3 regions of the Halobacillus shinanisalinarum genome follow, and region 2 is predicted to be linked to each of the others. Evidence: riboswitches for the same ligand, from Rfam matches in the RefSeq annotation. Region 2 holds a riboswitch; each other region holds the start of a gene.
The links. Region 2 has a riboswitch for cobalamin ahead of MUO14_RS22655 (hypothetical protein). Riboswitches for the same ligand answer to the same signal wherever they lie in the genome.
Positions count from the first base shown of each region.

Region 1: it holds a riboswitch for cobalamin, as region 2 does, so the genes downstream of both, MUO14_RS01000 (DUF4430 domain-containing protein) here and MUO14_RS22655 (hypothetical protein) in region 2, are expected to answer to the same signal.
Region 3: it holds a riboswitch for cobalamin, as region 2 does, so the genes downstream of both, MUO14_RS14310 (ribonucleoside-diphosphate reductase subunit alpha) here and MUO14_RS22655 (hypothetical protein) in region 2, are expected to answer to the same signal.

Region 1 is NZ_CP095074.1:178,415-183,487, reverse strand. It holds gene MUO14_RS01010 (response regulator transcription factor) at 1-245, shown strand, start outside; gene MUO14_RS01005 (ATP-binding protein) at 245-2,026, shown strand; cobalamin riboswitch at 2,065-2,245, shown strand; gene MUO14_RS01000 (DUF4430 domain-containing protein) at 2,440-2,835, shown strand; gene MUO14_RS00995 (ECF transporter S component) at 2,842-3,351, shown strand; gene sigX (RNA polymerase sigma factor SigX) at 3,565-4,098, shown strand; gene MUO14_RS00985 (GerMN domain-containing protein) at 4,088-5,073, shown strand, end outside.
Region 2 is NZ_CP095074.1:4,566,598-4,571,670, forward strand. It holds gene prpB (methylisocitrate lyase) at 1-138, opposite strand, end outside; gene MUO14_RS22645 (bifunctional 2-methylcitrate dehydratase/aconitate hydratase) at 169-1,611, opposite strand; gene mmgD (citrate synthase) at 1,713-2,831, opposite strand; gene MUO14_RS22655 (hypothetical protein) at 2,909-3,130, opposite strand; cobalamin riboswitch at 3,300-3,499, opposite strand; TPP riboswitch at 3,758-3,872, shown strand; gene thiC (phosphomethylpyrimidine synthase ThiC) at 4,009-5,073, shown strand, end outside.
Region 3 is NZ_CP095074.1:2,844,788-2,849,860, reverse strand. It holds partial or broken gene MUO14_RS14315 (class I SAM-dependent methyltransferase) at 1-672, opposite strand, end outside; cobalamin riboswitch at 866-1,045, shown strand; gene MUO14_RS14310 (ribonucleoside-diphosphate reductase subunit alpha) at 1,275-3,506, shown strand; gene MUO14_RS14305 (ribonucleotide-diphosphate reductase subunit beta) at 3,522-4,562, shown strand; gene MUO14_RS14300 (SDR family oxidoreductase) at 4,622-5,073, opposite strand, start outside.

The DNA.
Region 1 (5,073 bases), 500 kb from region 2:
AAGTTGCACTAACTCCCAAAGAGTACGAATTGCTTAATTATATGGCCCAAACACCTGATAAGGTGTTTGATCGAGAACAATTGCTAAAAGAAGTATGGCAATATGAGTTCTTTGGTGATTTGCGCACTGTGGATACACATGTGAAACGCCTTCGTGAAAAATTAAGTAAGGTATCAACGGATGCGGCGGGGATGATCGTTACAGTATGGGGCGTTGGTTATAAATTTGAGGTTAGTGGCGAGTAATGTTCTGGAGAAGTGTTGTAGGAAAACTATGGTTTACCATTCTTCTGCTTGTTTGTTTCGTTTTAGTTATACTGACCTTCCTCCTTTTAAAGTTTTTTGAAAATTATCATGTATTAGAAGCAGAACGGGATTTGTTGCAAACAGCTTCGAAAGTATCTGAGGTTGTGGAAGAATACGAGGACCGAGACTTAATATTATCTATGACCAATTTAATTAAAGACCCTGCTAGTCAAATCCTTGTAGCTTACGATTCATCTGATTTTTTAACATCTTCCAGTGACTCAAACAAATTGCCAACTATAGGCTATAACTGGTTTATGAACGACAATGAACTTTCCTCAGTTATAGAAAACGGTGAGGATGTTATGAAAGTGGCAGGGTTTAACCAGTCCGAGCTTGAGGTTATGGTAGTCGGGACACCGCTTGCCAATGAGCGGGGAGCTGTATTTGTATATCAATCACTAGATACGATTCAAAAGACTTCAAATCAAACGACAAAAATAATTTTCTTAGGGGCGGGAATTGCCATTATCTTGACAACAATCTTTGCCTTCTTCCTATCTACACGTATCACCGCTCCCTTGATAAAAATGAGAGAAGGGGCACTTGAACTTGCTAAAGGAGAATTTAATACAAAGATTCCAATTTTAACACATGACGAAATTGGTGAATTAGCGATGGCATTCAATCGTATGGGACGAGAGCTTAAGTTCCACATTAATGCCGTAAATCAGGAAAAAGAGCAGCTTTCCGGAATTTTACGATCTATGGCTGATGGAGTTTTAACGATCAATCGCAAGGGAGAAATTTTAGTCTCAAATCCACCTGCGGACCAATTTTATCAATCATGGAGATATGAAAATCACTCTGTTCAAGCATCTGAAGAAAGACGGCAAGTTCCCCAGCCATTAAAAAAACAGTTTGATGAAGTCATCGAAAGTGAGCAGGAAGTTATGACCGAAATCACAGTTCAAGGCCGTACATGGGTTATGCTCATGACCCCACTTTATGATCGAACCTATATTAGGGGGGCAGTCGCCGTGCTTCGTGACATGACGGAAGAACGAAGGTTAGATAAGTTAAGGAAAGACTTTATCGCTAACGTTTCACACGAACTTCGAACACCAATCTCCATGTTGCAAGGATACAGTGAAGCCATTGTAGATGATATCGCAGAATCAAAAGAAGATAAAAATGAACTGGCGAAAATCATACATGATGAATCACTGCGTATTGGCAGGCTAGTAAATGAACTACTTGACCTGGCAAGAATGGAAGCGGGTCATATTACTTTATATATTGACTCGGTTGAAGTAAAGCCGCTCTTAGATAAGATTATTCGTAAATTCCAAGGATTAGCAAGTGAGCGGGGTGTTGAGTTACACCTTCATTTTGGCGATAACTTCGAGACGATGAATGTAGATGCTGATCGTATTGAACAAGTCTTAACGAACTTAATCGATAATGCGATCCGTCATTCTGAAGAGCAAGGAGTAGTCGATGTAAATATTAAACGAACAGCTACTGAATGGGTGTTTGAAGTCATTGATTCAGGCCCGGGAATTCCAGAGGAAGATCTTCCATTTGTTTTTGAGAGATTTTATAAAGCAGATAAATCTAGGAAAAGAGAGACAAGTAAAAAGGGAACAGGTCTAGGGCTTGCGATAGCTAATAATATTGTAGAAGCACATAGGGGTTCCATACATGTCCATAGTAAAGTAAATGAAGGTACTACCTTTACGTTTAAACTGCCTGTTGACCTTGAGACTAATAACAAATAGCTTGATAATTGACTGCTCTTCATGTACGATGAACAGGAACTTAATAAATAGATTTAGGTACCTTTATGGATGAAATAGGGAATCTGGTGAAAGGCCAGAACTGTCCTCGCAACTGTATGTGTAGACGAAATAAGGAAGACCACTGCGGATAAGTCGCGGGAAGGTCCTTGAGTAGAACGACACACAAGTCAGTAGACCTGCCTGATCTTACGCTGTTTCAAAGCTTCGGGGATTGAGCGTTTGAGGCAACCGGACTGATTCGTGTAATGTATTTACATAGCCTAACTGGTATGTCTTAAGCCTGTTCTTCTATTGAAGAGCAGGTTTTTTATAGTTAGATCTGTGTTGTCCAGTCATATCCTTCCTTCGAACAGCATTATGAGTCAATTTAAATAGGAAGAGGAGTTTTTTTTATGGGAAAGGTGTCTACACTATTATCTGCACTTATGCTGACAATGCTCGTGTTAGCAGGCTGTCAATCGGAAAGCGGCGGTGAGGAAACGGCTTCCAAACAAGAGGAGAAACAAGAGGTAACCCTCCAAATTGAGCTTTCTAAGAATAAAGGCGAGAAAGTCATTTCGACTAAAGACGTGACTGTGGAAGAAGGAACCATGCTAATGGACGTGATGAAGAACAACTTCGAAGTGGAAGAAAATGAAGGGTTTATTACTGGCATAGAAGGAATCACTGCTACTGACGAAAAGGCATGGTTGTTTACAATTAATGGTGAATCTGCAATGGTCGGGGCTAATGAATATGAAGTGAAACAGGGAGACGAAATCGTTTTTGACTTCCACGCTTGGGAATGATGAGAAATGAACACCTATAAACTTACCTTGATCGCTATGCTCGCCTCTATGGCAATTGCAGGAAGGCTTGTTATGGCAAACATCCCCAATGCCCAGCCTGTAACGGCGATCATTATCATTACAGGGTTTTGGTTAGGACCGTTTTCAGCAGTTGTTATGGCTTTTTTAACTACTTTTCTGTCGAATATATTTTTAGGGATGGGGTATTGGACGATATGGCAAGTCGTTTCATGGTCTATTATCGGATTGGTAGCGGGATTAATCGGAAAGTTTTGGTCCACGATACCTGTGTGGCTTCTCTCAATATATGGGTTTATTAGTGGAATCTTATATGGCTTAATCATTTCATTAACGATGAGGGCAGTCGGGCAGCCATTCTGGGCTTATTATTTAGCTGGGCTGCCAATGGATTTAAACCATGCTGCAAGTAACGTCATTTTTATACTCGTGCTTTCCCCTGTGCTAGGTACATTATTTTCTAAATATCAAAAGAGGCATGCGATTTCCAGTGTATAATATGTCGATGTTCGAATAGAAAACCCATCTTAGAAAAGAAGTTGCTAGAGAAGGCAGCTTCTTTTTTGTTTTTGCTCAGAAAATTATAACTATCCTCGCTTTTCGTAGTGTGATATTATTATTTTTCATTTTTAATTATCCGTATTATGATGGGGAAGTGTAACTTTTTAATCTACATAAACGACAATATGAGTGAACGGGGAGGTTCAAGGTGTGAAACCGTTCTTTGATGAATTTTATGATAAGTATCATCGAGATCTATTTCAATTTATTTATTATATGGTTAAAAACCGTCAAGCAGCTGAAGATTTAACACAGGAGGTTTATATAAAAGTGCTCCAATCGTACCAATCTTTTGATGGGAGGAGCAGTGAAAAAACATGGTTGTTCTCTATTGCTCGCCATGTGGCAATTGACTATTTTCGCAAACAAGGAACAAAACGTAAGAGGATCATGGACTTTTTTAACTGGGAAGAAAAAGGGGAGTCCTTGAAGGATGGTGAACCTTTACCTGATGAAGTCGTTGAATTGAGTGATCAAATGAGAGAAGTTTATAAAGCGCTTGATCAATGTACGCTAGATCAAAAAAGTGTCATCATTTTGAGGTATATTCAGGGAATGTCTATACAGGAAACTGCAGATATCCTTCAGTTCAGTGACAGTAAAGTGAAAACAACACAACATAGAGGGATGCAGGCTTTGAAAAAACGTTTACAAGCAAGGGAGGTGGATGACCATGAAGCATAATGATGAACAGAATAACCGTTTAGAAAAGATGCTGCATGAGCTCCCTGAAATTAAGGATAAAAAAACGAAGGCGGAGTATGATCGTCAAATTCCTGAAGAAAATTCTCAACAGAGGAACTCACGGCCGAGATGGCTTATGCCTGGTCTCGCCTCTATAATGGCCTTGCTGATTCTGGCGGTTGTTGTACCTTTCTCATTTTATACCATGCAAGATGGGGCTTTAGAGACACCTGAGTCCACTACTGAAAATCAAACGTTGACTCGAGGAAATCATGAAGGTTCAAATAGTCCGGAAAAGCTTCCTGCTGAAGGCAGTCAAGGAGATATGGCCTCAACGAGTGAACAACTGAACAGTATGCTTGTAGAAGAAATTACGAATGAGATGGAGCCTTTAGCTGTAGCTGACCGAAATGCTCAACATATCGTTCCTCTAATGGTAATGGAAAATGGAAAAGGTGAAGAAAAGAAGACAGTAAATGCCGATAAGCTCGGGTTATCAGAGAGCTTTTTGAAAGACATTGATATTTCGATTAACAAAGACGCAAATAAAGCAAGTGTTATATTTCCGAATGACTTTACAGTAAGCGGTGGGAGTGCGATGATTACAAAGATTGTAGATAGCATCAAGTGGGCTGTCGAACCTTACAATATTGATAACATTTCCCTGCAGACAGAAGACGGGGCACCAGTTTCGTTAGGCAGTTATGGAGAGGTCACCTCATTGTCATCTATAAAAGAAGGCAGCTTTATTTTTAAAGTACTCAAACCTTCTTCAAAGGATACCTCTTTCTTCGTACCTATCTCTATAACCAAAGGACTTTCAATAAGTGATGCTTTAAAAGAATTAAAAAAGGATGAGGAAAATCCTGAAGTAAATGCACCTATTCCTTCAGAAGTTAAGATCCAGTCCTCACGTGAGGAAGGGGATAAGCTTGTAGTCGAACTCAATGATCCTAAGCATGTTGAGAAACAGGA
Region 2 (5,073 bases):
ACCGACGTCTTTTGCAATTTTAGCGGACATTCCGTCATGGGCACCGGGGATTCTTAGTATTTCATTTTTCTTAATAAGGCGTTTGAATTGTTCAGCGCGCTCGTTCTGTGTTGATTTTGGTTCCACGATCCAAGTCATTACAATGCCTCCTTGGCTAAATATACATAATTAAATTCTAAACAGATTCATAAATTCATGAACAGGTTTGAGTGAAAGTTCCTTTTGATTCTCACACAGCGTATAAATATCGTTGACTTGACGGGCAGGGAAATGCGTCTTCAAGTTGTCGTGGAACTTGTTCAATAGAAGCGGAATTCCTTCTTCACGACGGCGACGGTGTCCGATTGGGTATTCAATCGCCACTTGCTCCGTTTTTGTTCCATCATTGAAGAAAACTTGTACGGCATTAGCGATTGACCGTCTGCCAGCATCAAGATAGTCCTTGCTGTATTGTTCGTTTTCTACTGTTTCCATCATATCTCTTAATCGATCAATTTGAGGGTTGCGGGCGATTTCATCTTCATAATGGTCCGCTGTCAACGAACCATAAATTAAGCCTATCGCTGTAATATACTGCAAGCAATGGTCGCGGTCTGCCGGATTATGAAGAGGGCCTTTTTTATCAATGATTCGTATGGCCGATTCATGGGTCGTTATTTCTATTTTTTCAATCTCATCCAATCGATCAGCCACCTGATCACGCAATTGAATCGCTGCCTCGGCTGCCGTTTGTGCATGGAACTCGGCTGGATAAGAAATCTTAAATAAGATGTTTTCCATAACGTAAGAGTCAAATGGGCGGGCAATCGTCAATTCCTTCCCATCAAACAGTACATCCTGGAAGCCCCAGCCTGGTGCAGATAACGGGGTTTTGTATCCCATTTCCCCCTTCATCGTCATGAGGGCTAGGCGAACTCCGCGGCTTGTCGCATCTCCAGCAGCCCAAGATTTTCTTGAACCTGTGTTTGGTGCGTGGCGATACGTTCGAAGGCTGGAATTATCAATCCACGCTTGGGAAACCGCGTTGACAACGTCTTCTTTGCTTCCCCCTAACATCGCCGTAACAACAGCGGTTGTCGCTACTTTTACATACAGAACATGATCTAAGCCCTGGCGGTTCAAACTGTTTTCCAAAGCAAGAATGCCTTGTATTTCGTGCGCTTTTACGATGTACTCCAAAACAGTGTCCATCGTAAGAGGCACCTTGGCTTCGGCGATACGCTCACGGCTTAGGTAGTCGGCCACAGCTAAAATACCTCCGAGGTTATCAGAAGGGTGACCCCATTCGGCTGCAAGCCACGTATCATTGTAATCCAGCCAGCGAATCATACATCCAATATTGAACGCCGCATGGACGGGATCTAGTTTATACTGTGTCCCAGGAACTTGAACGCCGTTTGGAACGATCGTTCCGGGTACAATAGGGCCAAGGTGTTTGGTGCATTCTGGGTAACGAAGCGCCAGTAAGCCACACCCCAAGGTATCCATTAATACATAACGTGCTGTTTCCAGCGCTTCCTTACTCGAAATCGTTCCATTGACCGCATAATCGGCAATTTGTTCTACTACTTGATCTGTTGATTGAACTGTGTTCATTTTCACTTCTGTCATAACATGTTCCACCTCTTTTTTAAGAATATGTAAAGACTCCTCGGTCGGTCTTAGCCGACCGGAGAGAAAGAAAAACTCATGTAAGCTCACTATCGCTTTTTTTAAGGATGAAGCCCACGTGGTCCTGTGTAATGTACGCGAGGCCTGAACAATTTATTATTGGAATGTTGTTCAAAGATGTGAGCACATAAACCTAACGTACGCGATGCGTAGAAAATGGGCGTATACAGTTCGATTGGAATACCAAGCAAATAATAAACAGGGGCTGCGTAATAATCAAGATTTGGATATAATCCTTTTTCTTCACGTATGAGGGTTTCTCCTGCTTCACACATCTCGAATAAATCCATGCGACCTTTTTCCTCGGCAAGCTCACGTAAAGCCTCTTTCATTAATGCAGCCCTTGGATCCATTTTCTTCATGTAAACTCGGTGCCCGAAACCCATGACTTTTTCTTTGTTTTTCAGCTTCTTATAGAGCAGGTAACGGAAACCTTCGATCGTTTCTCCTTCCAGTAGCATATACATGACAGCCTCATTGGCACCCCCATGTAAGTTTCCTTTCAGCGATGCCACGGCTCCAGTTAGAGCCCCGTAAATATCAGCATTTGTGGAGGCGATGACTCGTGCAGCAAAGGTGGAGTTCGGCATTTCATGTTCACTGTAGACCATCAATGACTGATCAAAAATAGCTGCTTCACGTGCAGTCGGTTTTTTTCCAGTAATCATATATAAAAAGTTATCACTATAAGGTAAGTCTTGCTTAGGCTTCACTGGCTTTTGACCATGGAGAATATGGTAACTGTTTGCAACGATATTTGGGATTTTTGCTAAAAGAAGCATCGCTTTCTTTAAATTTTCTTCTTCATTACGCTCGTTTAACCTCTCATCATATCCTGAAAGCGCTGAAATTCCCGTACGTAATGCATCCATGGGGTGCGTTTTTTTCGGAAGTTGCTCAAACAGCCTAAAGAATTTGGGAGGGAGACTATATTCTTGCTTTAATTCTTTCTGAAGCGATGCTCGGTCGCTATCTTTAGGTAATGAACCTTGTAACAAAAGATGGACCAAATCCAAGTATTGCTTTTTCTCCGCCAGCTCGATTAATTCATACCCTCTGATCACAATTTCTTCTGCTTCTACATCCAAATAAGAAATACCTGTTTCTGCAGCAATAACTCCGTCTAAACCAGGTTTATACACAGTTTGTTCTGCCATCAATGACCCTCCTAATAATGTCAACATTAAGGAAACCGCTTACAAAATACAGGGAACTTTTCCCTTTCTATGAGTCGTTCTTATTTTTGCAGGGCTCCAAAAATCTCTGCATATATTTTTTCATAGGCCTTTTCGAGATTTTGTAAGTGTACTTCTTTTTTCTCATATTTATATTCTCGTTTCATAACGTCAGCTCTTAATTGTGAATATTTAGTACGCAATGAACAGCTGTGATCTGCAATGAAATTGTTCATAATACCAGCTTTAAATAATTGGCAATAATACTCGACTGAACCAAACAAAGGGTACCTCCTCAAGCATGTTTATCACTAGAATTTTTAACCATAAAAAAACAACTTCCAAAAGAAGTTGTTAAGCTGCGTATCCATCAAATAATACATGGTAATGAAAACAAACCATGTAGCATTCCTGCTATTCTCGCCCTTAACACCTCCTATCCGCGTAGGTTTTAGTGTTCGCTAAAAACAGGCAGGTCTCCTGGCTTATGATCATCGCTCCTCGAACCTTCCCATTTCCATGTTCCATGAAAACAGTGGTTTATTCGAATTGCTCCTAAATACAGTTGCGGGACAGCGTCGGGTTCTAACCGAACTTCCCTTTTAAGCAGATAAATGAATACATTTACCTGCACCTATTTCTACACCTATACAATTGTCTTCTTAAATATATCAAGTATTTGGAAAATTAACAATAGCTGAAAGTGTCTTCCAATTATTTTTTGGAACGTCATTCAAAACATAGGCATCATCTAAAACCTCATATTCTCAGTATGTGGATTGATTTTGGATGGAATGTTGATGCTGAAAAGATTTCTTTTATTTTAGAGAATGGATGAGTCAGGTAAGATATATTTTCAATTTAAGGTTTGTTTTTCCTCAAGAATCATATATACTGTAATCAAATTGAATAGAAATAACTAGGGGAGTCCAATAGTTTGGACTGAGAGAGAAGCGCGTTGAAGCTTCTTGACTCTTGGGACCTGATCTGGATCATACCAGCGTGGGGAAGTTAACCAATCATCAATGCAATCCTACTTCTGCATACATATTAGCCGGGTCCATATTTTTATGGCCTGGCTTTTTTATGTACTTCTGTATGCTTTCTCCTCTCTATTGTTCCTTATCTCGTCCTTTACATTTTAAAAAAGGAGAGATTTATGATGTCAACGAGTTCATTAAACGAAAGAAACATTTCCATCATGTCTAATTTTTCAGGAAGTAAAAAAGTATATGTAACAGGATCAAGACCTGGTATTAAGGTTCCCATGCGTGAAATTGGATTAAGTCCAACATCAGGGACGTTTGGAGAAGAGGAAAATCCTCCAGTACGTGTGTATGACACAAGCGGTCCTTATACAGATCCAAATTACTCCGTTGATATTACCAAGGGTGTTCCAGCCACTCGCCGTGTATGGATTCAAGAACGGGGCGATGTTGAAGAATATGAAAGCCGCGAAATAAAGCCTGAAGATAATGGGTACAAGGATGAGAATGACCCTCGTGCAAACGATAAGGTGTTTCCTGGATTAAACCGTAAACCATTACGCGCTACAAAAGGGAAAAATGTCTCGCAGCTTCATTATGCTAAACAGGGAATGATTACTCCCGAAATGGAGTTTATCGCAATTAGGGAAAATATGGATCCGGAGTTTGTCAGAGATGAAGTGGCAAAGGGTCGTGCAATTATTCCTGCTAATATTAATCACCCAGAGATAGAACCTATGATTATCGGTCGTCATTTCCACGTCAAAATTAATGCGAACATTGGCAATTCTGCTGTTTCCTCCTCTATCGAACAAGAAGTGGAAAAGATGACCTGGGCTACACGTTGGGGTGCAGATAATATTATGGACTTATCAACGGGGAAAGACATTCACACAACTCGAGAGTGGATTATTCGAAACTCTTCAGTACCGGTGGGGACCGTTCCTATTTATCAGGCACTAGAGAAAGTAAATGGCGTTGCCGAGGATCTGACGTGGGAGGTTTACCGTGATACGTTGATTGAACAAGCCGAGCAGGGGGTGGATTACTTCACGATCCATGCAGGCGTTCTATTAAGATATGTCCCGCTGACAGCAGAGCGTTTAACTGGAATTGTATCCCGGGGCGGGTCGATCATGGCCCAGTGGTGCTTATATCACCATGAAGAAAGCTTTTTGTATACTCATTTTGAAGAAATCTGTGAAATTATGAAAACCTATGATATTTCCTTCTCCTTAGGG
Region 3 (5,073 bases), 1.7 Mb from region 2:
CTTCCTTTTCCTCATGACTATCCACTTCCCCTTCTATGATTCTCTCAATCTGAAAGCCTGTCTGGATGAGTTCGTTTATGTACGTACTAAGTTTTCTTTTTGGCAAAATAGCTGCCGCTTCTTCTCCCTTAAAGCTTTCGATCAAACGATCCTCCTTTGCCTCGTAAGGGTTCGCAACGACAAGCCTGCCATCTTCTGCATTCACTACAGGATAAAAGGGATGCTCCCAGCTAAAGATCAAGCTTCCCCCTGCTTTCAGGTAAGAAAAAATCAATTGGAGAGTCTGTTTTAAATCCACCGTCCAACCAAGCGCATAGATTGAATATACAACATCAAAATGATCTGTGGGAATTATACCCGCTTCTTCCATTGGAGCACAACGAAGCTTAACCTTATCATCCTTCAATGTCTGTTTTGCTGTATCAATTTGTGCCTGTGATAGATCAACCCCCAGAGCTCACTCGCACCTTGCTCACTCATACTTTTTAACGAATGGCCGCTGCCACACCCTATATCGAGAACACACGTCCCTTCCACTACATCAAAAAGCTGAAGCTCTTCTTCTGTTTGAACGAACGGTCCATAGTTCGGTAGTGCATCGATTCCATTGTAGTGATGTGCAACCGTATTCCAGCAAGTTCGGTTCATGTCAATTGCTTGTTTTTCATTCAATATAGTCACTTCCTTCTTCTTTCACATAACTCCCTCGTATTAGTAATTCTACATGTCTGAATCTATTCCTCTTTGATCGTTAAACTTCCCCTTCTTTATTCCCATTCGTCAAAAAAACTATTGCGCGGTTCTACAATCTTCGTTATGATAAAAACACAAGATAAGCTAACGAAATATTAAAACAACACTATATATTGTATTAGCGAAGAGAAGATGCCACTAGGCTTAATAGGGAATCCGGTGTAAGTCCGGAACTGCCCCCGCAACTGTTATCGCTCTAGAAACGGATAATCCACTGTGCCTGCGTGCATGGGAAGGACCGGAGTAGAAATGAGCGTTAAGTCAGGAGACCTGTCTTTCTACGCACGAAAGTTTCTACTTCTTCGGGGATTGAGAAGATGAAGCGATGGAATGAACAGGCGTTTTCAGTTGCTCTTTTGGGACGTGCACGCCTTCGTTTCATGGTTTCATCCGCTCAATTTTAATGAGCGGATTTTTTTATGGCTAATTATTCAGACAGCGTGATTGTGATGTGGCGTACCCTTTTTCATCAGGGATTCTCACATGACCTTTTTCAAAAGCTGTTTTAAAGGAGTGATTTGATGGAGATGGTACATACATTAGATTGGCAAGATTGGTTGGAACGTCAGAAGGGAAATTTCCTGTCGCTTGATGTGCAGCGATTGTTGGACAAGCTACCTTCGATGAATCTGGGCCAGATGGGGCACGAGGAGCAGGCGAAGGCATTGATCTTGGAGTGTTTGGCGGAGATTAGTGAGACAGAGCCGGATTGGACGTTTCTCGCGGCGAGGATGCAGCTTGAGATGATGTATGAGGCGTCGAACCGTAACCGCGGGATGAGCGAGCCTTATATGGGGTTGCATCATTTGATTGAGTTGTTAATGGACGAGGAAATTTATAGTACAAATCTACTTACTTCTTATTCGAAACAGGAAATCGAGGAGCTAGAAGCGGCGATTGTGCCTGGTCGTGATCATTTGTTTACTTATATTGGCTTAAAGACGCTTGGAGATCGTTATTTGGCAAGGTCAAAAGCTGGTAATATGTTTGAGCTTCCTCAGGAGCGGTTTATGATCATTGCGATGACGTTAATGGCACAGGAGGATCGTTCAAAACGGTTAGATTTGGTAAAAGAATCTTATTGGGCCTTGAGTCATCTCTATATGACAGTGGCAACGCCAACCCTGGCTAATGCAGGGAAACGTTATGGTCAGCTGAGCTCATGCTTTATTGATACCGTCGACGACAGCCTGCAGTCGATTTATGATACGAACACGGACGTTGCAAATTTGAGTAAGCATGGTGGCGGGATTGGTGTTTATCTAGGGAAAATTCGCAGCCGCGGTAGTGATATTCGTGGCTTTAAAGGTGTTTCCTCTGGGGTACTGCCGTGGATGAAGCAGCTTAACAATACAGCTGTCAGTGTGGACCAGCTCGGTCAGCGGCAAGGTGCGGTTGCCGTCTACCTTGATGTTTGGCACAAGGATATTTTTCCGTTTCTCGACAGTCGGTTGAATAATGGTGATGAACGGCAGCGGACACATGACTTGTTTACGGGAGTCTCGATTCCGGATGTGTTTATGGAAGCTGTTGAGAAGCGTGAAGACTGGTATTTATTCGATCCGCATGAGGTCCGCTCCGTAATGGGCTTTTCTCTTGAGGATTATTTTGACGAAACACGTGGGGATGGCTCGTTTCGACAGCGTTATTACGCTTGTGTTGATAACCCTGATTTGTCAAAAGAAACCGTGCCCGCGATCGATGTTATTAAGCGGATCATGATTGGCCAGCTTGAAACGGGAACACCGTACATGTTTTACCGTGATGAGGTTAATCGCATGAATCCGAACAGTCATAAAGGGATGGTGTATTGCAGTAATTTGTGTACAGAAATTACCCAAAATCAAAGTCCTACTGTCCAGGAAGAACAATATGTTGAGGATGGCAAGATCATTACTGTTCAAGAACCAGGTGAGTTCGTTGTTTGTAACTTATCGAGTGTGAACTTAGGGCGCGCGGTTCCAGCTGGAGTTCTTGCAAGGCTGATTCCGATCCAAGTCCGGATGCTTGATAATGTCATTGATCAAAATTCAATTCCAGTGAAGCAGGCACAACTGACGAATCAATCCTACCGCGGCATCGGCCTTGGTACGTTTGGCTGGGCTCACTTACTTGCTCAGAAAAAAATCGCCTGGGAATCAGATGAAGCAGTTGACTATACGAAGGAAGTGTATGAGGGAATTGCTTACTATTCCATCCTTGCCAGCAGTCAACTTGCCCGTGAAAAAGGCAGTTATCCATTATTTGAAGGGTCGGACTGGGATACAGGAGCATTTTTTGTTAAACGGTCGTTTGATCAAGATAGTAGTTGGAACTGGGAGCAGCTACAACGTGACGTGGCCGAGAGGGGAATGCGTAATGGATACTTAATGGCTGTGGCTCCGAACTCCAGTACCTCAATCATTGCCGGTAGCACAGCAAGCATTGATCCGATTTTCAAAAAGTTTTATTCCGAGGAGAAAAAGGATTATAAGATTCCTGTGACGGCCCCTGATTTAAGCACAGAAACGTATTGGTATTATAAATCAGCATACGATATTGATCAGCATACAAGCATAAAGCAAAATGCCGTGCGCCAGAGATATGTGGATCAGTCGATATCATTTAATATCTATGTTCGTAATTCGATTAAAGCTAAAGAACTGCTTGCTATACATTTAGATGCCTGGAGACAGGGATTGAAGACGACTTACTATACGCGCTCCACCTCTAGTCAAGGGGAATATGACGATTGTGAGAGCTGCTCATCCTAAAGGAGGTTGATGGAATTGGATACTGCCATTCATAAGCGGAAGCTTGTCGATCGTGAAGCACCAAATGCTTCAACAGGAATTGTTAACGGCCGAAGCTCAAACGTACTCAATTGGGACGATACCCGTTATTCTTGGGCTTACCCCATGTACAAACGAATGCTCTCGAACTTTTGGATTCCGAATGAAATTAATATGAGCAATGATTTAAAACAGTGGCCTCAGTTAACGGAGCAAGAACAGGCTTCTTTTAAAAAGATTATTGGTTTGCTTGCGTTCCTTGACTCAATCCAAACTGATTATGCCGGGAAGATTACGGACTATCTAACTGACTCGAGTTTGTCGGCACTCATGCAAGTGCTGGCTTTTCAGGAAGTTGTCCATAATCAATCCTACTCTTATGTGCTATCGACGCTCGTTGATCAAAGTGAGCAGGAACGTATTTTTGAATATTGGAAACATGATGAGGTATTGGTTGAGCGGAACGAATTTATAACTGGCGGCTACCAAGCTTTCTCTGATGAGCCTACATTAGAGAGTTTTCTAAAATCACTGGTATATGATGTCGTACTTGAGGGATTGTTCTTCTATGCGGGTTTTGCGTTCTTCTACAATTTGGCACGCAATCAGAAGATGGTATCGACGAGTACAATGATTAACTACATTAATCGTGATGAACAGATTCATGTCAATTTGTTTACGCGAATCTTCAAGGAAACGTTGACTGAAAATCCAGAGCTTGATCGTAACGAGTATGAGCAATTTGTGACGGAGACGTTTGCTGAAGCGGCGGAGCTTGAAATTAAGTGGGCCCATCATATTATTGGCGATCGCTTCCCAGGAATTCCGATTGGCGACCTTGAAGATTACATCCGGTTTATGGCCAACAATCGGTGCAGCCAAATGGGTGCTGAAAAGCCATTTCCCGGCTATCAAGAGAATCCGCTCAAGTGGATTCGTGCCTATCAAGAAGTCGACGAAGGGAAATCAGACTTCTTCGAACAGAAATCAAGACAATACACCAAAGTATCAGAAGACAACGGCTTTGATGACCTATAAATGGAATATTAACCCACCTCAGGTCATCCATAATTTGGATGACCTGAGGTGGGTTTTATTTACGAACTTACCATTTTTCCTCCATTTACATGGATCACTTGACCAGTGACGTAGCATGAATCATCAGAGGATAAATATACATAGGCTGGGGCGAGCTCAAACGGCTGCCCTGCCTTTTTCATCGGAGTGTCCGCACCAAACTTTTCAACATCCTGCCTGGAAAAACTCGCTGGAATAAGCGGTGTCCAAATCGGCCCAGGCGCAACAGCATTCACTCGAATGCCTTTGTCCGCAACATTTTGTGACAAGGCACTGGTGAAGCCTACAATAGCTCCTTTAGTAGCTGTGTAATCAATGAGTTGTTTGTTGCCTTCATAAGCCACAACAGACGTCGTATTGATAATTGCATCTCCTTCATTTAAATGTGGCAGTGCAGCTTTTGCTAAGTAAAAGAAGGAGTAAATATTGGTTTTAAATGTGTCGTCAAATTGTTCATTTGTAATATTAGTTA